4 regions of the Janthinobacterium sp. UMAB-60 genome follow, and region 2 is predicted to be linked to each of the others. Evidence: predicted binding sites of a transcription regulator. Region 2 holds the regulator's gene; each other region holds the start of a gene.
What was found. The regulator sigma-54, encoded in region 2, starts transcription at its own class of promoters, with help from an activator protein. The targets are predictions, from matches to a motif close to TGGCANGNAANCTGCTTT.
Positions count from the first base shown of each region.

Region 1 (4,506 bases), on a different contig from region 2:
CATCAGGCCGCCAGGGGAACGAGGAAGTCGCGGCTGACGCGGTTGCCCAGCTCATAGATGTTTTCCAGAAACTCCGTCAGGGTATGGTGCAAACCGGCCTTCATGATGTCGTCGATATGGCCGAATTTCAGCTCCGCATGCAATTTCCCGGCAAAACGCTCCGTATCGGCCGACACATCGTTGCGGATATGTTTCAAATTTTCCACCACGTCATCCATGCAGGCCAGCAGGGAACGCGGCATGTCGCCGCGCAGCATCAGCAATTGCGCCACCCGTTCCGGGGTAATCACGTCGCGGTACACCTTGCGGTAGATTTCGAAGCCGGACACCGAGCGCAGCAGGGCCGCCCAGTAGTAAAAGTCGCGCTGGGTGATGTCTTTCGACGTGTCGCGCGCGCCGTGGAACTTCACGTCGAGGATGCGCGCCGTGTTGTCGGCTCGTTCAAGAAAAGTGCCGAGGCGGATGAAGTGGATCGCTTCGTCCTTGAGCATGGTGCCCAAAGTCACGCCGCGCGACAGGTGCGAGCGGTACTTGACCCATTCGAAGAAGGCGCTGGGGTCCGTTTCCAGCAGATTACTTTTCAAACGTTTCTGCATGTCGAGCCAGGTGGCGTTCTGGATTTCCCACACTTCCGTCGTCAACGTCCCCCGCACGGCGCGGGCGTTTTCACGCGCGCCCGTCAGGCAGGCGAGGATCGAGGACGGGTTGTTCGGGTCGCGCACCATGAAGTCGAGCACGTCGCGCGTGTGGAAGCGGCCATATTTGTGGTCGTACGCGCTTTGCAGCTCGGAAATACCCAGGGTGGCGCGCCAGCCCTGTTCCGCATCGTGCTCGGACTGCGGCAGCATGGACGTTTGCATGTTGACGTCGAGCATGCGCGCCGTGTTTTCCGCCCGCTCCGTGTAGCGGGCCATCCAGAATAAATGATCGGCAGTGCGGCTCAGCATGTTTTTTCTCCTGCAAAAGCGGATGTCTCTTCCAGTACCCAGGTATCCTTGGTGCCGCCCCCTTGCGAGGAGTTGACCACCAGCGAGCCTTCGCCCAGCGCCACGCGGGTCAGGCCACCCGGTACCATGGAAATCGTCTTGCCAGACAGCACGAACGGACGCAAATCGATGTGGCGCGGCGCGATGCCGGCATCCACATACGTGGGACAGGCGGACAGGGCGAGTGTCGGCTGGGCGATGTAGCCGCCCGGATTGGCCAGCAGGCGCTGGCGGAAATCCTCGATCTGCGCGGCGCTCGACGCCAGCCCCACCAGCATGCCGTAGCCGCCCGCGCCATGCACTTCCTTGACGACGAGTTTCGCCAGGTTCGCCAGCACGTAGGACAGGTCGGCGCTCTTGCGGCACTGGTAGGTTGGCACGTTGTTCAATATCGGCTCCTGCGACAGGTAGAATTTGATCATGTCGGGCACGAAAGGGTAGATCGACTTGTCGTCGGCCACGCCCGTGCCGATGGCGTTCGCCAGGGTCACCCTGCCGGCGCGGTACACGGACAGCAGGCCCGGCACGCCCAGCGAGGAATCGGAGCGGAAGGCCAGCGGGTCGAGGAAATCGTCGTCGACCCTGCGATAAATCACGTCGACTCTCTTCGGCCCGCGCGTGGTGCGCATGTAAACAGAGTTGTCGTTGACAAACAGATCCTTGCCCTCGACCAGTTCCACGCCCATTTGCTGGGCCAGGAACGCGTGCTCGAAATAGGCGGAGTTGTACATGCCCGGCGTCATGACGACGACCGTGGGGTCATCGACGCCCATCGGTGCGACGGAGCGCAGGTTGTCGAGCAGCATGTCCGGGTAATGGTCGACGGGGGCGATGCGGTTGCGGGCGAACAATTCCGGGAACAGCCGCATCATCATCTTGCGGTCTTCCAGCATGTAGGACACGCCGGACGGGACCCGCAGATTGTCTTCCAGTACATAAAATTCGCCCTGGCCGGCGCGCACGATGTCGACGCCGGCGATGTGCGCATAAATGTCGGAGGCGACGGCGATGCCCTGCATTTCCGGGCGGTACTGGGCATTCTTGTAGATTTGCTCGGCGGGAATGATGCCCGCCTTGATGATGTTTTGCTCATGATAAATATCATGAATGAACATGTTCAAGGCTCGCACGCGTTGCACCAGGCCCGTCTGCATCTGCGCCCATTCGGCGGCGGGGATGATGCGGGGGATGGTGTCGAACGGAATCAGGCGTTCCGTGCCGGCATCGTCGCCATACACGGCGAACGTGATGCCCACGCGGCGGAAGGTCAGGTCGGCTTCGGCCCGCTTGCGGGCGATGGTCTCGGGCGATTGCTGTGCCAGCCAGTTGTCGAATTCACGATAGTGTTCACGTACCTTGCTGTCCGTCCCCACCTCATCCGCAGTCATTTCATTGAAAAAATTTGCCATGTTGTGATTTCCCTTGAGCCGTGTTTGTGTATAGCTCAGCAGGAAACGTGCCAACAGGGCGGGCGCGAACAGGTGTAAAGATGACCACTTTTGTGGCACCTTCGCACCGCTTTGGTGCGTCAGGTATCACTGTTGGGGGCGCCGGCGGGCGGGACGAAGGGGCGGCAATCGACGGGCACGTCGAAGATGAAGCTGGTGCCCGTTTCCGGCGCGCTGTCGACGGCGATGCTGCCGCCGTGGCTTTCGGCCACGTTTTGCACGAAGGGCAGGCCGATGCCCCAGCCCGGTGCTGCATTGTCGTTCTCGCGGCGCAGGTAGTCGAAGATGCGTTCCGCCTGGGCCGGCGCGATGGCGTGGCCGCCGTTGTGGACGGTGAGGATCAGGCGTTCGTGCACGGCTTCCACGTGCACATTGACGGGCGCGTCGTCGCCGTACTTGAGGGCATTGCTGAGCAGGTTTTCCAGCGCGCGCCGCAGCGAGTTCTCGCACCACCAGCCGGTGACGGATTGCCCGCTGACCTGGCATTTGCCGGGCCGCTGCAGGTTGACCTGGCCGGCCACGGCGTGCACCAGGGGCAGCACGTCGAACTGGCTCAGCGCCAGCGGCAGCTGCTGGCCCCGGTGATAGCTGAGGCTATCGAGCAATTCTTCGATCATGCTGTCGAGCCGTTTGCTGTGCTCGGCAATCTTGTGCGCCAGCAAGACCACCCGTTCCGGGTCCGCTGGCCGCAGCAGCAACTGGGCGCTGGTGCTGATCACGGCCAGCGGGTTGCGCATGTCGTGCGACAGGCCGGCCGCGATGCGGCGCCGGAAGCCTTCGTGCATGCTGGTAAATTCGCGTATCGATTCGCGGATGCCCACGTCGATCGATGCATTGATCACCTGCCAATCCTTGCGGCGCAGGGTGATGCCGGACGCATGCGCGACGGCGGCGAAGCAGTCGCGGAAGATCTGGTATTCCTGGATCACCTGTTCCGGCCCGTAATTGGTCATGCGCGCCCGTTCATTGCCATGCACGGCGGGCACGTTGCTGTTGCTGGCCGCGTTCTCGCGCGGGTGGCCCGGCGTGAGGGCTTCGGCCAGGTTGTCGAAAAAGGCGGGCAAGGTATTGATGAGTATGGGCGTGAGCAACTGGTCGGCGCCGCGCACGCTGGCGCGCACGCGCAGTTCCCACGCGTTGAGGACGGCGTCGCGCATGGCAAAGAGGCGCTGCGCGCGCGCCAGTGGATGGCGCGCGCTGGCCTGGCGACCCGCATGATGATCCGTGGCAATATTCACCTGAACTCCCTGACAGCAATGGCTATGCTCATCATAGTATGCGCCTAATCCGCCGTCAGGAAAATGCCTTATTGACCAGTGTCGGCCTGCCGCAAGGCCGCATACAGGCGGGAAAGCGAGGCTGACCATTCGGCCAGCGAAAAGTTCTGTGGGTCGTCATGACCGTTCGCAAAGCCCGTATCGAGCACGGCGTGGAAGGCGGGGATCAGCCACGTGCCCTTGCGCACGCTGGCGGCGATATACAGCAGGGCCAGCCTGTCGTACTGCGCGGGCGTAAAGCCGGGATCGGGCGCCAGCCCATCGTTGCCCTTGCCGCCGCCGGGCACGGAATGGCGCGGCTGCACCAGTTCCACGTGCAGGAACAGGCCCGTCAGCGACGGCTTGTCCTTTTCCAGCTTGCTGGCGTAGCCGGGCGTGCCAAAGTCGCGCACGGCCAAGGAATCGCCGAGTCGGTTCACGTAGACATGGCCTTTCGGCCCGCCACCGAGCGCCGGATTGCGCAAGCTGAAATCGTTGAAATCCCAGCTGGCGTCGTTGATGTGGTCGGGAATGGATTCCGCCAGGAAATTCGGGTAGCTGGTGTCGTGGATGACGAAATAGCGGGCCATGGGCGCCGCCAGCCGGCCCACGGCGCGCGACAATGGCGCGTCGATTGGGCCGCCCACGTCCGCTTCGCTGATCGATTGCTGCGCCAGCCAGGCGCGCAGGCGGGCCGGGGCGAGGTCCGTGCGCTGGCCGATGCGGGCGTCGAGAAAGTCCGGCAGCGGGGCGCTGTCGCCCAGGCGCGCATACAGTTTCACGGGGCGCAGCAGACACGTGGCTTGCGCCCGCGCA
Region 1 is NZ_LT607486.1:323,644-328,149, forward strand. Features, by position in the region: gene K0F86_RS11410 (transglutaminase family protein) at 1-3, opposite strand, end outside; gene K0F86_RS11415 (alpha-E domain-containing protein) at 3-947, opposite strand; gene K0F86_RS11420 (circularly permuted type 2 ATP-grasp protein) at 941-2,395, opposite strand; gene K0F86_RS11425 (sensor histidine kinase KdpD) at 2,515-3,672, opposite strand; gene K0F86_RS11430 (hypothetical protein) at 3,741-4,506, opposite strand, start outside.
Region 1: a site for sigma-54 is predicted at 2,431-2,448, ahead of K0F86_RS11420 (circularly permuted type 2 ATP-grasp protein). Genes of this name have one in related genera too.

Region 2 (4,506 bases):
CATTACCCATGTGCACCAGGGCGGTCACGACAAGCTGACGCCGTTTCGCGAACTGCTGGCGCTGACGGGCTTGACGGAAGAGCAATGCGGCTATATCGGCGACGATGTCATCGATGCGCCCATCCTGCGCCGCGTGGGCTTTGCCGTCAGCGTGCCGGGCGGGCGTCCGGAAGCGCTGGACCTGGCGCACTATGTGACGCAGGCCGGCGGCGGCCGTGGCGCCGTGCGCGAGATCTGCGAATTCCTGCTGCGCGCCCAGGATAACTATGCGCGCGTCATGGCGCCGTTCCTGGAGTGAGGCGCATCGCCTCGCCGCCAGTGCGATTTGAAAGAGTGAAACCCTATGCGTAAGCCAGGAGGCGCCCATCGCTGGCGCATGATTTTTACCGTGCTGGGGGCCATCGTCTTTGCGCTGGCCAGCTTCTGGCTGCTGGAAGTGATGAACAAGAATGCCCAGAACATCACGGCCAGCAAGCATCTCGATGAGCCAGATTATTTCATCACCAATTTCAGCCTGGTGCGCATGGACTTGACGGGCAAGCCCAGCTATATCGTCTCGGGCACCAAGCTCACGCATTACCCGCTCGACGATTCATCCGATATCGACCAGCCTTTCGTGCGCAAGCTCACGCCAGGCATGCCGCCGATGAACATGAATGCGGAACTGGCGCATATCGACCAGGACAATACCCGGCTGCAACTGTACCGCAAAGTCGTGATCGACCGCGTGGCCAGTCCGAAGGCGCAGAACCTGACAGTCAGGACGGAAGCGCTGACGGTATTCCCGGATGAGGAAAGAATGGAAACGGACGTGCCTGTCGATATCCTGACGGGCGCCTCGCGCATCAATGGCATCGGCATGAAGGCCAATAACGCCACCGGCGTGGTGGAAGTGCAGAATGCGCTGCGCATGGTCCTCCCGCCGAAACCGCGCCCGGCCGCGGCGGCAAAATGACAGAATGAAACAAGGAAACCATACTATGAAGAATATCTTGCTGTTGACCGTATTTTCTCTGGCCGTGATGGGCGTGGCGCATGCCGAAAAGGCCGATTCCGAGAAGGAAGCCGTCATCACGGCACGTAGCGGCCACGTCGATGACGTCAAGCAGGTGCGCACGCTGACGGGCGATGTCGTGCTGGTGAAAGGGACGCTGACCATGAAGGCGGGCCGGGCCCTGATCACGGAAGACCCGCAAGGCTACCAGTTCATCACGTTCTGGGCCGATCCCGGCAAGCTGGCCACCTTCCGCCAGAAGCGCGATGGCGCGGGCGACCTGTGGGTCGAAGGCGAGGCGGAGCGCGTGGAATACGACAACAAGACGGAAGTGGTGAAACTGTTTTCCAAGGCCAAGCTGACGCGCCTGGAAGGCACGAAAGTGACCGACGTGGCCAACGGCGCCTTCATCTCGTATGACAGCCGCAAGGAAGTATTCAAAATGGAAAATTCCGACAGCGGCACCAGCACGCCGGATGGCGGCAGCGTGCGCATGGTGATCCAGCCGAAGCCCAAGACGCCGGCCACGCCCGCGCCAGGAAAGAACTAATGGACAATACACGTTGCGGCAGCACCCTGATCGTTCGCGGGCTGCAAAAAACCTATGGCAAGCGGCAAGTCGTGCATGATGTCTCGCTGCAAGTCGAATGCGGCGAAGTGGTGGGCTTGCTGGGCCCGAACGGCGCCGGCAAGACCACCTCGTTCTACATGATCGTCGGCCTGGTGCCGTCGGACGGCGGCAGCATCGATATCAGCGGCGTGGACATTTCCCGCCTGCCGATCCACCGCCGCGCGCAGATGGGCCTGTCGTATCTGCCGCAGGAAGCGTCCGTCTTCCGCAAGCTGACGGTGGAAGACAATATCCGCGCCGTGCTGGAAATCCAGACCGTCGAAGGCCGTCCCCTGAAGAAGGCCGAGATCGAAGAGCGCCTGGATAAATTGCTGGCCGACTTGCAAATTGAAAAGTTGCGCGAGAACCAGGCGCTGTCCTTGTCGGGCGGCGAGCGCCGCCGTGTGGAAATCGCCCGCGCGCTGGCCACCGACCCGCGTTTCGTGCTGCTCGACGAGCCGTTCGCCGGTGTCGACCCCATCGCCGTGATCGAGATCCAGCGCATCGTGCGCTTCTTGAAGGAGCGCAATATCGGCGTGCTGATCACCGATCATAATGTGCGCGAGACGCTGGGTATCTGCGACCGTGCCTACATCATCAACCAGGGCTCGGTGCTGGCGTCGGGACGCCCCGACGACATCATCGCGAACGAGTCGGTACGCCGGGTCTATCTGGGCGAACACTTCCGCATGTGAGCCAATGAAACAATCATTGCAGCTGCGCACCTCGCAGCACCTGGCACTGACGCCGCAGTTGCAGCAATCGATACGCCTGCTGCAATTGTCTACCCTGGAATTGCACCAGGAACTCGAGCAACTGCTGACGGACAATCCCTTGCTCGAGCGCCTCGACGATCCGCTCGACCGTTCGCTGCGCCTGCTGTCCGACGGGGCCCTGAGTTCCACGGCCGCGCCGGCCGAAGCGCCGCCCCAGCCGCCAGGCCAGGAGGCGCCCGCGGCGCCAGCCGAAGCGGAAACCTTTGACGGCGAGGCGGGTGACAGCCCGGCCGCCGCGGACGGCGGCGACAGCGACTGGAGCGAGGCGAGCCGGGGCAAGGCGCCCGACGACGAAGATTCGCGTCCGCAACTGGAGGCCCATCACTGCACCCTGCGCGAACACCTGATGGAGCAGATGCGCGTGACGGTGCTCGAATTGCGCGACCGCGCGCTGGTCGAGCTGATCATCGACGCGCTCGACGACAATGGCTACCTGGAAGAGTCGCTCGACGACATCCTGGCGCGCCTGCCGGAAGAGCTGGAAATCGACGCCGACGAGATGCGCACGGCCTTGTCCCTGCTGCAAAGTTTCGATCCGCCGGGCGTGGGCGCGCGCAATGCATCCGAATGCCTGGCGCTGCAAATCAAGCGCTTGCCGCACGTCGCCATGGTGACGCGGCGCATGGCCCTCGTCATCGTGGAAAAGCACCTGGCCTGGTTTGCCCAGCGCGATTTCAACAAGCTGAAAAAAGCTCTCGATTGCGACGAGGAAGACTTGCGCGAAGCGCAGACGGTGATTCGCCAGTGCAATCCGCATCCGGGCGCCGTGTTTGCCTCGGACGTGTCCGATTACGTGGTGCCCGACGTCGTCGTCAAGCGCGCGCGCAATGGCTGGCAAGTCACCCTGAACAATGACGTCATGCCGCGCCTGCGCGTCAACGCCATGTACGCCAACCTGCTCAAGCAGGGCAAGGGCGAGGGCGCCATGGGCGCGCAGTTGCAGGAAGCCAAGTGGCTGATCAAGAATATGCGCCAGCGCTTCGACACGATCCTGCGCGTGGCGCAGGCGATAGTAGAAAGACAAAAGAACTTTTTCTCGCATGGGGCCGTTGCCATGCGCCCCCTTGTGCTCCGTGAAATAGCTGATACACTGGGTTTACACGAGAGTACTATCTCGCGGGTAACAACTCAAAAGTACATGCTGACCCCGCACGGCATGTTCGAGTTGAAATATTTCTTTGGTAGCCACGTCGCCACCGAAGCGGGGGGCGAAGCGTCATCGACGGCGATACGGGCATTGATCGTGCAACTGACAGGAGCAGAAGACCCTAAAAATCCTTTATCCGACAGTAAGATTGCGGACATGCTGGGGGAACAAGGCATGGTGATTGCGCGACGTACTGTTGCCAAATACCGGGAAGCGTTGAAAATTCCGCCAGTGAGCCTGCGTAAGTGTTTGTAAGTTTTTTTCGGTTCCTCTGCGGGCCGGATAGGATGGACCGCACGAACCCGATCATCTTTAGGAGTGTGTATGAATCTCACCATCAGCGGACATCATCTCGAAGTGACACCAGCCATCCGTGAATACGTACAAACGAAGCTGGAGCGCGTGAAACGTCATTTCGATCAAGTTATCGATATCGCCGTGATTCTGACCGTGGATAACCTCAAAGAGAAAGAAAAACGTCAAAAGGCCGAAGTCAACCTGCGTCTGAGTGGCAAAACCGTCTATGTGGAAAGCCTGGCGCATGACCTGTATGCCGCAATCGATACCCTGATCGACAAGCTGGACAGGCAAGTGATGAAGTACAAAACCAAAGTGCAAGGGCACGGTAAAGAGGCGATCAAGCATCTGCCAGACAACTCGGAAGAAGAATTCGCCGCCGCCTAACTGGCCCGCGACTTTCAACCGGTTGTGATCAACTAAGGGCGCACATTGCGCCCTTTTTTGCGCCTGGACCTGTTGAACGCAATCTTCCCCGCACAGGCGCTAGAATGTTTGCACTTTCACTTCTTTCCTGCCTGCCATGAGCAACTTCGTCCAGACCTCCATCCGCCACCGCACCGGACACATCGTGCTCGACCGTCCGAAAGCCTTCAATTCCCTGTCGCTGGAGATGGTGCGTGCCCTGAGTGCCGTCTTGCTGGCCTGGCGCGACGATCCGCAGGTGGACGCCGTCGTGATC
Region 2 is NZ_LT607495.1:90,295-94,800, forward strand. Features, by position in the region: gene K0F86_RS21005 (HAD family hydrolase) at 1-298, shown strand, start outside; gene lptC (LPS export ABC transporter periplasmic protein LptC) at 344-955, shown strand; gene lptA (lipopolysaccharide transport periplasmic protein LptA) at 981-1,544, shown strand; gene lptB (LPS export ABC transporter ATP-binding protein) at 1,544-2,299, shown strand; gene K0F86_RS21025 (RNA polymerase factor sigma-54) at 2,304-3,782, shown strand; gene hpf (ribosome hibernation-promoting factor, HPF/YfiA family) at 3,852-4,211, shown strand; gene K0F86_RS21035 (3-hydroxyisobutyryl-CoA hydrolase) at 4,348-4,506, shown strand, end outside.

Region 3 (4,506 bases), on a different contig from region 2:
CGGGCTATAGCTCACCAGCAAGTTCTTCGTTTGCTGGTAGTGGTCGAGCATCATCTTGTGGTTTTCACGGCCGATACCCGATTGCTTGTAGCCACCAAACGCGGCGTGGGCCGGATACAGGTGATAGCAATTGGTCCATACGCGGCCCGCCTGGATGGCGCGCCCCATGCGGAAGGCGCGCGAGCCGTCACGCGTCCACAAGCCGGCACCCAGGCCGTACAAGGTATCGTTGGCAATCGCCAGCGCTTCGGCCTCATCCTTGAAGGTGGTCACGGACACGACGGGCCCAAAAATCTCTTCCTGGAAGATGCGCATCTTGTTATTGCCCTTGAACACCGTCGGACGCACGTAGTAGCCGCCCTCCAGGTCGCCTGCCTGCGTATGGCGCTCGCCGCCAGCCAGCACTTCGGCGCCTTCCTGGCGACCGATGTCGAGGTAGGACAGGATTTTTTCCAGTTGCTCCTGCGACGCCTGGGCGCCGATCATGGTGGACGAGTCGAGCGGGTTGCCCTGCTTGATGGCGGCCACGCGCTTCAAGGCCCGTTCGATGAATTTCTCGTAGATCGATTCCTGGATCAGCACGCGCGATGGGCAAGTGCACACCTCGCCTTGATTCAGCGCAAACATGGTAAAGCCTTCCAGGCACTTGTCGAAATAATCATCATCGGCATCCATCACGTCTTCAAAGAAGATGTTCGGCGACTTGCCGCCCAGCTCCAGGGTGACGGGAATCAGGTTTTGCGCCGCGTAACCCATGATCAGGCGGCCCGTGCCCGTTTCGCCCGTAAAGGCGATCTTGGCGATGCGCTTGCTCGACGCCAGCGGCTTGCCCGCTTCCAGGCCGAAACCGTTGATGATGTTCAACACGCCCGGCGGCAGCAAGTCGCCGATCAGCTCGATCAACACCATGATGGACGCGGGGGTTTGCTCGGCCGGTTTCAGGACGACGCAATTGCCGGCGGCCAGAGCTGGCGCCAGTTTCCACACGGCCATCAGAATCGGGAAATTCCACGGGATGATCTGGCCCACGACGCCCAGCGGCTCGTGATAGTGATAGGCATAGGTTTCCGCGTCGATTTGCGCGACGGAACCTTCCTGCGCGCGGATGCAGCCGGCGAAGTAACGGAAATGGTCGATGGCCAGCGGAATGTCGGCATTCATCGTTTCACGGATCGGCTTGCCGTTATCGATGGTTTCCGCCGTGGCGATCAGGCTCAGGTTCTGTTCGATGCGGTCGGCGATGCGGTTCAGGATATTGGCGCGCTCGGCAGGTGAAGTCTTGCCCCAGGCATCCTTGGCGGCATGCGCGGCATCCAGCGCCAGCTCGACATCTTCCGCCGTGGAACGGGCGATTTCGCAAAACGGCAAGCCCGTGATCGGCGTGATGTTAGGAAAGTATTCACCTTTTACTGGGGCAACGAACTGACCGCCGATGTAATTGTCATAGCGTTGTTTGAAGGGATTGGCTACGCCCAGTTTGCTGATGTCTGCGAGATTCATGTCGTCCTCTATCGGGTTAATTAGAATGGAATTGCTTTAATTAAAATCAAACGTCCTGGTACAGATGGGGTGAGTACACGGAGTCTTCCGCAAATGCCGTGCCAGCTCGCTGTCCCCCTACCCAACTTAGCGGGTTTTACCTCTGTTGCAAGGGCCTGGTCGCGATATCGGCGGGTTCAATTGCTGCCGTAGCGCGCCATCGCCGCTGCACAATGGAACAGGTGTACCAGACTGGAACACTTGTTCCAGCTTGCCTAACGGATCACCACGCCCCATGGCAATTCGCCCACGGCAATATCGGCCACCTTGCGCGCGCTGGCCGTATCGATGACGGAAACGCTGTTCGAGCGGCCATTGGCCACGTACAGCTTGCTGCCATCGGGCGTGATGGCCATGTTCCACGGGCGCTTGCCGACGGCAATGGTGGCCGTGACCTCGTTGCTGGCCGTATCGATCACCATCACCGTGCCATCCGCGCCATTCGAGACATACACCTGCTTGCCGCCGGGGTGGACCACGATGCCGTTGGCATTCTTGCCTGCAGGAACGGTGGCGACGGCCTTGCGCGCGGCCATGTCGATCACGTAGACGGCGTTGACCAGTTCGCACGCCACATAGGCGCGGCCCGAGTCCGGACTGAAACCGATGCCGCGCGGACGCAGTCCCACGGCGATGGACGCCACCTGGCGGCGTTGCGCCACATCAATGACATCGACTTGCTCGGCCTCTTCCGCACTGACCAGCAGCCAGCGCCCATCCGGGCTGAACACGGCATGTTCCGGGTTGCGCCCTTGCACCTTGATATCGGCGAGCAAGACGCCCGTCTGGCCATCGAGCAAGGTCACGCTATTGTTTTCCTCGACGGCCACGGCCACGTAGCGACCGTCCTGTGAGGCGCTGACGCCTTCGGGCGACTTGCCCAGCGCCACCGTGCGCACGGGCGTGCCGGTCGCGTTATCGATCAGCAACAAGGCGCTGCTGGCGGCGTCCGTGACAAACAATTGCCGTCCTGTCGGGTCGGCGGCGATGCCGCGCGGACGCTTGCCTGCCGCGATCTGGCGCACCACCTGGTCGGTCGCCGTGTCGATCACGCTCAAGGTGCCCGATTTTTCATTAGGGACATAGGCAAAAGGAGCGGCCTGGAGGGCGGTGCTGGCGAGCGCCGGCAGCAGCCAGCACACCTGGCGCAAGCGCGAGAATAAGTTGGGCATAATCACCTTTTTAATGGCAAAACACAGGAAAAGCGCGCGGTAGCGGCGCCTCTGATCATTGCTGCATGCAAACGCCGTGCCACGGACACGCGTATAATTTCCGCCCACCAATGGAGACATGGCAGGCATATTGCTTGATACAACTATGCAGACCTGCGCCGCGCACGCGACCAAGCAGGCTTTTATTCACATTGGAGAACCCGCATGCAGCATCGTTTCCGCTTGAACACCATCGCCAGCCTGTTTGTCGCCGGCAGCGCCACCCTCGCCCCCCAAGTTTTCGCCGCCGAGGCAGCTGACCTGGCCACTGGGCAACTCATGGATACGGTGGTCGTCAGCGGCAGCCGCATCGCCCATCCCAGCCAGGAAGTGCCGGCCTCGATCGACGTGGTCGACAGCGCCCGCATCCAGGATGGGCAGATCCGCGTCAACGCGTCGGAAGCGCTGGCCGCCGTGCCGGGCCTGGTCGTGCAAAACCGCCAGAACTACGCGCAAGACTTGCAGATCTCGTCGCGCGGCTTCGGCGCCCGCTCGGCCTTCGGCGTGCGCGGCGTCAAACTGATCAGCGATGGCATTCCTGCCAGCATGCCCGATGGCCAAGGCCAGGCCGCCACCTTCAACCTCGATACGGCCGAGCGCATCGAAGTGCTGCGCGGACCGTTCTCGGCCATCTATGGCAACCATTCGGGCGGCGTGATCCAGCTGTTTTCCAGGGATGGGCAAAATCCCCCATCCGTCGAATTGAATGTGACGGGCGGCAGCTACGGCACCAGCAAAGTGGACCTGACGGCGCAGGGCCAGGCAGGCGGCATCGGCTACGTGCTCGATGGTTCGCGCTTCCGCACGGATGGCTTCCGCGACCACAGCGCCGCCACGCGCGAACAGGCGTTCGGCAAGATCTCCGTCAAGCCCAATGCGGACAGCAAGCTGACCATCGTCGCCAACAGCCTGCACCAGGGCAACACGCAAGATCCGCTGGGCGCCACCTGGGCCACGTTTGCCCGCGACCCGCGCGCCGGCGAAATCGATGCGAGCGACACGCAAAACCCGAAACGCACCCTGGCCGAACGCTACAACACGCGCAAAAGCATCGACCACCAGCAAATCGGCGCCACCTACGAGCAATCATTCGGCGATGACCGCCTGCATGTGATGGTGTATGGCGGCAACCGCGACGTGATCCAGTACCAGGCCTTTACCAAGGGTTTCCAGGCGCCGGCCAGCCATTCGGGCGGCGTGGTCGACTTCCAGCGTCAGTTCTACGGCATCGACACCAACTGGCTGCACGTGAACCAGCTGGCTGGCGGCAAACTGAGCACCACCATCGGCATCGATTACGGCCGCTCCAGCGATGACCGCACCGGCTATGAAAACTTCATCGGCAATAGCTTCGGCGTAAAGGGCAAGCTGCGCCGCGACGAGCAGGATGTCGTCTCCAGCCTCGATCCGTATCTCCAGGCGGAATGGCAAAGCGGCCCATGGCTGCTCAGCGCCGGTGTGCGCTACAGCAAGATGAAAGTGGCGGTCGACGACCATTTCCTCGGTAATGGCGACGACAGCGGCAGCCTGGAATTCAGCCACACGACGCCGGTACTGGGCCTGCTGTATAAACTGACGCCGAACGTCAACGTGTACGCCAGCGCCGCGCGCGGCTTCGAGGCACCCACCCTGAACGAACTGTTTTACTCGGGCACGGGCGGCGGCTTCAATTACCAGCTGAAACCGGCCACCAGCACCAACCTGGAAGCGGGCGTCAAGGCCAGGATCGGCAACAACACGCATGTGAACGCCGCCT
Region 3 is NZ_LT607510.1:9,131-13,636, forward strand. Features, by position in the region: gene adh (aldehyde dehydrogenase) at 1-1,500, opposite strand, end outside; gene K0F86_RS26875 (beta-propeller fold lactonase family protein) at 1,755-2,711, opposite strand; gene K0F86_RS26880 (TonB-dependent receptor) at 2,916-4,506, shown strand, end outside.
Region 3: a site for sigma-54 is predicted at 2,776-2,793, ahead of K0F86_RS26875 (beta-propeller fold lactonase family protein). Genes of this name have one in related genera too.

Region 4 (4,506 bases), on a different contig from region 2:
TTACAAGCAATCACACCTCACGTACTACTTTCCAGCGTGGCTTCTTGTCGACGTTCCCGGCAAAGATAGGCATAAATCAGTGTGGTTTCCAGGCTGGTGCAAGGTGGAACCCTTTTTGCCGCATAACGACATACAGAAGCACGTTGGCCGACCTCGCCGTCTAGCGGCAAAACCATCCAGCCGATACGCTGGCGCTTATCGATTTCGTTTGACAATTATCAAAACTACTGTACATTTATACAGTTAAACTGATTTCATCCACTTTCCGCACATGTTGCATGGGCCAGAGCATCATGCACGGCAATATGTTGACAGCGATGTACTTTGTGCGTAGATTGATCTCGAATAGCTATCCAAATTGCTCAAAATTGATGCGATGGAGGCTCAAAATTATGCCAAACTTATATTCCGAAAAGAAAGCCGCGCAGGTTGCCGCTTACTTCCTATTTCAAGCCCAAGGCCGCCTTCCTGTACTTAAGCTGATGAAGTTGCTTTATCTAGCAGAGCGGCGCTCATATGAGATGTACGGCGATCCGATCATTGGCGACAAGCTTGTTTCTATGGATCACGGACCTGTTCTGTCTCAAACATTGAATCGCATTAACGGAATGTCCTCATCTGAAGATAATGGGTGGGATGCGTGGATCGCGGATCGTGAGGATCATGCTGTGGCTTTGCGTGACGGAAGTCGGATTCGCTCACCAGAGCAAGACCTTCTGGAATTATCTGAAGCCGAGTTTGAAGTTCTCGCAGAAACTTGGAAAGATTTTGGTCACTTGAGCAAATATCAGATTCGCGACCTCACTCACAAAATTTGCCCTGAGTGGGAAGATCCTGAAGGCTCATCAGTACCCATCACGTTAGAAAAATTGTTCGAAGTACTTAAATTTAATAATGAACAGACACGGTTACTGAAAAAACAATTGCGCGAGCAGCAGGCGATCAACGCCGCTTTTATATCGGCGGCATGATGTCCGGTTGGTTACCGCGAGCCAAGGAAACACTCCTCATACCATCTGGTCCTGGTGGTATGTTTCATTTATTTATAGTACTAAATGACCCGGCGCTCATCAATGGCTATCCTGACAACATGTGTGCGCTGGTATGCGTTTGTTCGACCTATCCGAACGTCCCGTTCGATGCAACTTGTGAGCTTCAGGTCGGAAGCCATCCTTTCGTAGAGCATCGCAGTCACATCGCCTACAAGCATACTCGACTGGAGCCTGCGGCAACATTGTCGCAATTGGTGGAGAGCGGGGTGTTTCGTGTGCACCGTCCTTGCGGAGACCCGCCTTTTTCAGAGATCAAAGCCGGGCTGAATGCATCGAAGTTCACGAAGGGTGCCTTCAAACGACTACCAATTTAGTTGTGTAGCTAACCTTTTTTCTTCCCAGGCGCCTGCAGGATGCTCCTGGCGCCATTGACGCTCATCGCGACCCGAAGTGAGCGCATAGCGTGGGACGCAACGCGGACTATCTCCACCCACACGCCGACAAGACCAACTGAAGTCCCGGTTTTAACCGACAGCAATGTTGCCAGCATGATGGCAGCCTTCGCCAGATTCGCAATCGCATTGCTGCACCGCGCAATGACTATCAGCACGTTTAGGCGCAAGATGAGCACATGCCTGCGCAAAGCAGGCTCCCGATGTCTGGCTTGCCTACTGGGGAAACATCATGTCCGCACACACTTACAAGCTGATCGAGCTGGTCGGCACATCGACCGAGAGCAGCGATCAGGCGATACGCGATGCCATTGCCAAGGCGGCGCTGACGGTCAAGCATATGGACTGGTATGAAGTGACGGAATCGCGCGGCCATATCGTCGATGGCAAGGTGGCGCACTTCCAGGTCACGCTGAAGGTCGGCTTCCGACTGGAATAACGCAAAGCGGCGCGTTCATCACCGCCGCCCGGCCACTGCCCGGCTCTCCAGCCACTCACGGCCGCCGGCCTCCAGCGCGGCCTCGATCACCTTTTCCGGCAAGCTATATACCGTTGCCCAACTGGCGCGGCCATCCTGCGTATTCGCGGGGAAACTGTGCGTCTCGATGGGCCAGTGGTACTTGCGTTTCAGCGCTTTCACGATGGCGGCCAGGGAGACGCGGCCTTGCAGCGGTTCGGCGCCGGACTGGTCGCGGTTCGACAGCAGCACGGCCAGGACCTGGCCGCGGCCCGTGCGTGCGCCGGGGAAAGTGGGAGTTTTGTTTGCCATGGCCTATTTTACCGGGCGTGGCGCGATGTGCCGCACCTTTGATCTGGCGCAAGCGCCGCACCGGCTTTGCGGCCACGATGGGTATTTCGCCAGGCGTGCCGGCGCCCCTCCGGCAGCCTGGGCCACTCATCACGGGGCACAGGAGCCTATCATGCACAGCCTGAACATCCATGCCATGCAATGGCAACCCGTTGCCGATATTTCCGCCGTCGACCCGCTGCTGCCCGCGGATCTGGCCTGCTTTCGTGAATTGCGCGACGTGCTGCAGCGCTATGGCGCACTCGACCGCTTCGGCATTTCCCTGATCCACCGCCATTTCGACATCGCCGACGACGAAGAGCTGATGGAATACACGGATGTGGCGCAACGCACCTTGACGGTCAAACCTGTCAAGAAAAGCGACATCGATTGGCAGCACACGACCATTACCAACTGGAAATTGACGGAAGGCGAGGAAGTGGCGCGCATCGGTTGCGGTTGCGCAAGCAATTCGGGTGGCCACCTGGGCTATCACCGTGGTACCTGAGGCTGGCCGACGCCGCCCGCCAAGCGGCGTCGGCCTTTCTTACAGTTGACCTCTTCCAGCTCAGCCCGCTTTAGGCAAGTATTTGATTAAATAAGCTTTTTTTATATGGCACGCAAGCTGCTTATCCCTGTCTACGAGATGAATCCAGGCAAGTCATTCTGGATTCTTTGTCCCCCGGATTTTCCGAGACTGACTACGATAAGAGGCTGCGATGAACGTCGATCACACACGAAGCAAGACCCTGGGCTGGCTAGGCGCACTGGCGGCGGCAAGCCTGCTGGCCAGCGGCCAGGCGCAGGCCGGCGCGTACGGCCTGGCCGTCAATGAGTTGAACAATTTCCGCATCACCACCAGTGCCGGCAGCTTGTCGCTGGCCGGCGCCAACCGCAATGCCAGCGACAGCGCCTTCTTCGAAGGTGGCGCGGCCGTCAATCCGCGCGCCGTCAATACGGGGCCGGCCGCCAACGCCGACGTGCTGCAAGTGTGTTCGGGGAGCGGCTGCAGCGGCTTGCCGCAAAACCGCTACGCACCCAGTCCCAGCTCCACCCTGGAATTCGCGCGCGGCGATGCGCACTCCTTCGGCAATATGCTCACGGCCACCGGCTCCACCGTGAGCGCTGTTGCGGAAGCACAGCGCAACACGGTCGGTGCCGCCACGGCCACGGCCGGCGACACGCTCACCGGTTCCATCAATCTGACCCTGTCGAGCGCCGGCTTCATCACCTTCAGCTTCATGGGACGGCGCGACTTGCGCACCAGCGTGACGACCATGGGCGACAAGTCGAACGTGTCGATCATGGATATCTTCAATATCTCGTGCAATGCCGCCAGCCCCGCCGGCTGCCTGTCGAACGCGAACGTCGATGGCGTGATCTTCCAGTTCGCTCCCGACGGCAACCCGAACAATGGCAGCGATATCAACGGCAACCATGGCGCCGGCAGCCTCGACCCGTTCAGCCTGAACATGACGGCCGGCACCAACGACCCGGCCACCGGGCGCGCCTTCACGAATGGCTTTGCGATGTTTTCCCTGACCTCGAATTTCGCCATGCCCGCCGGCAGCTATACCTTGAATTTCTCCAAGTCCACGCGCACCGATATCGTCGTCATCGATCCCCTGGTCGTCCCTGAGCCAGGCACGCTGTTCCTGTTGGGCACGGGACTGGCGGCCCTGGCGTTCACGCGCCGGCGCCAGTCGAAGTAATCAGCAGCATGCAAAACACGCGGCGCCTCATGGGCGCCGTTTTTTTTGCCTCCACAGCGGCGTTTTAACCGAGCCGCGCCAGTGCCTGGCGCGCCAGTTGCAACTGCTGCAGATAATAGCGGTGCAGCATGGCCGGATCGCTCAGGTCGCGCCCCAGTACCAGGCGCAGCTCGCTGGCCGGGCAGTCGGCGGCCTGGGTCTGCACCTGCGTCCCAAGCTGGCGGGCTAGCTGACGCGCCGCCTGCTCTTGCGCGGGCCGGTATTCGACGCGCGTGCGCGCCACCTGGAAGCTGGTTTCATTGGCCAGGCGCACCACTTGCACGGGAGCGACGGCCAGGCTGCGCGCCAGCGCGGCGGCCATGCCCGGCACGCCGTTGCCATTCACAATTTCCAGGCGCGGGCGCGGCGCGACCGCCGCCGGCATGGGCCGCTCGGGCACTGCGGCGGGTACGCTGCGCGCCGTCGCCGTCGCTGGCACACGCTGCAGCTGGGCCATGCCATCGCTCTGCGTGATCTCCACGCGCGCCATGGCGGGCGCCTCCGGCAGCGGCGCGGGCACGGGC
Region 4 is NZ_LT607485.1:79,320-83,825, forward strand. Features, by position in the region: gene K0F86_RS08345 (Panacea domain-containing protein) at 279-971, shown strand; gene K0F86_RS08350 (dodecin) at 1,677-1,883, shown strand; gene K0F86_RS08355 (hypothetical protein) at 1,902-2,213, opposite strand; gene K0F86_RS08360 (hypothetical protein) at 2,365-2,739, shown strand; gene K0F86_RS08365 (EDSAP-1 family PEP-CTERM protein) at 2,951-3,943, shown strand; gene K0F86_RS08370 (tetratricopeptide repeat protein) at 4,008-4,506, opposite strand, start outside.
Region 4: a site for sigma-54 is predicted at 2,846-2,863, ahead of K0F86_RS08365 (EDSAP-1 family PEP-CTERM protein). Genes of this name have one in related genera too.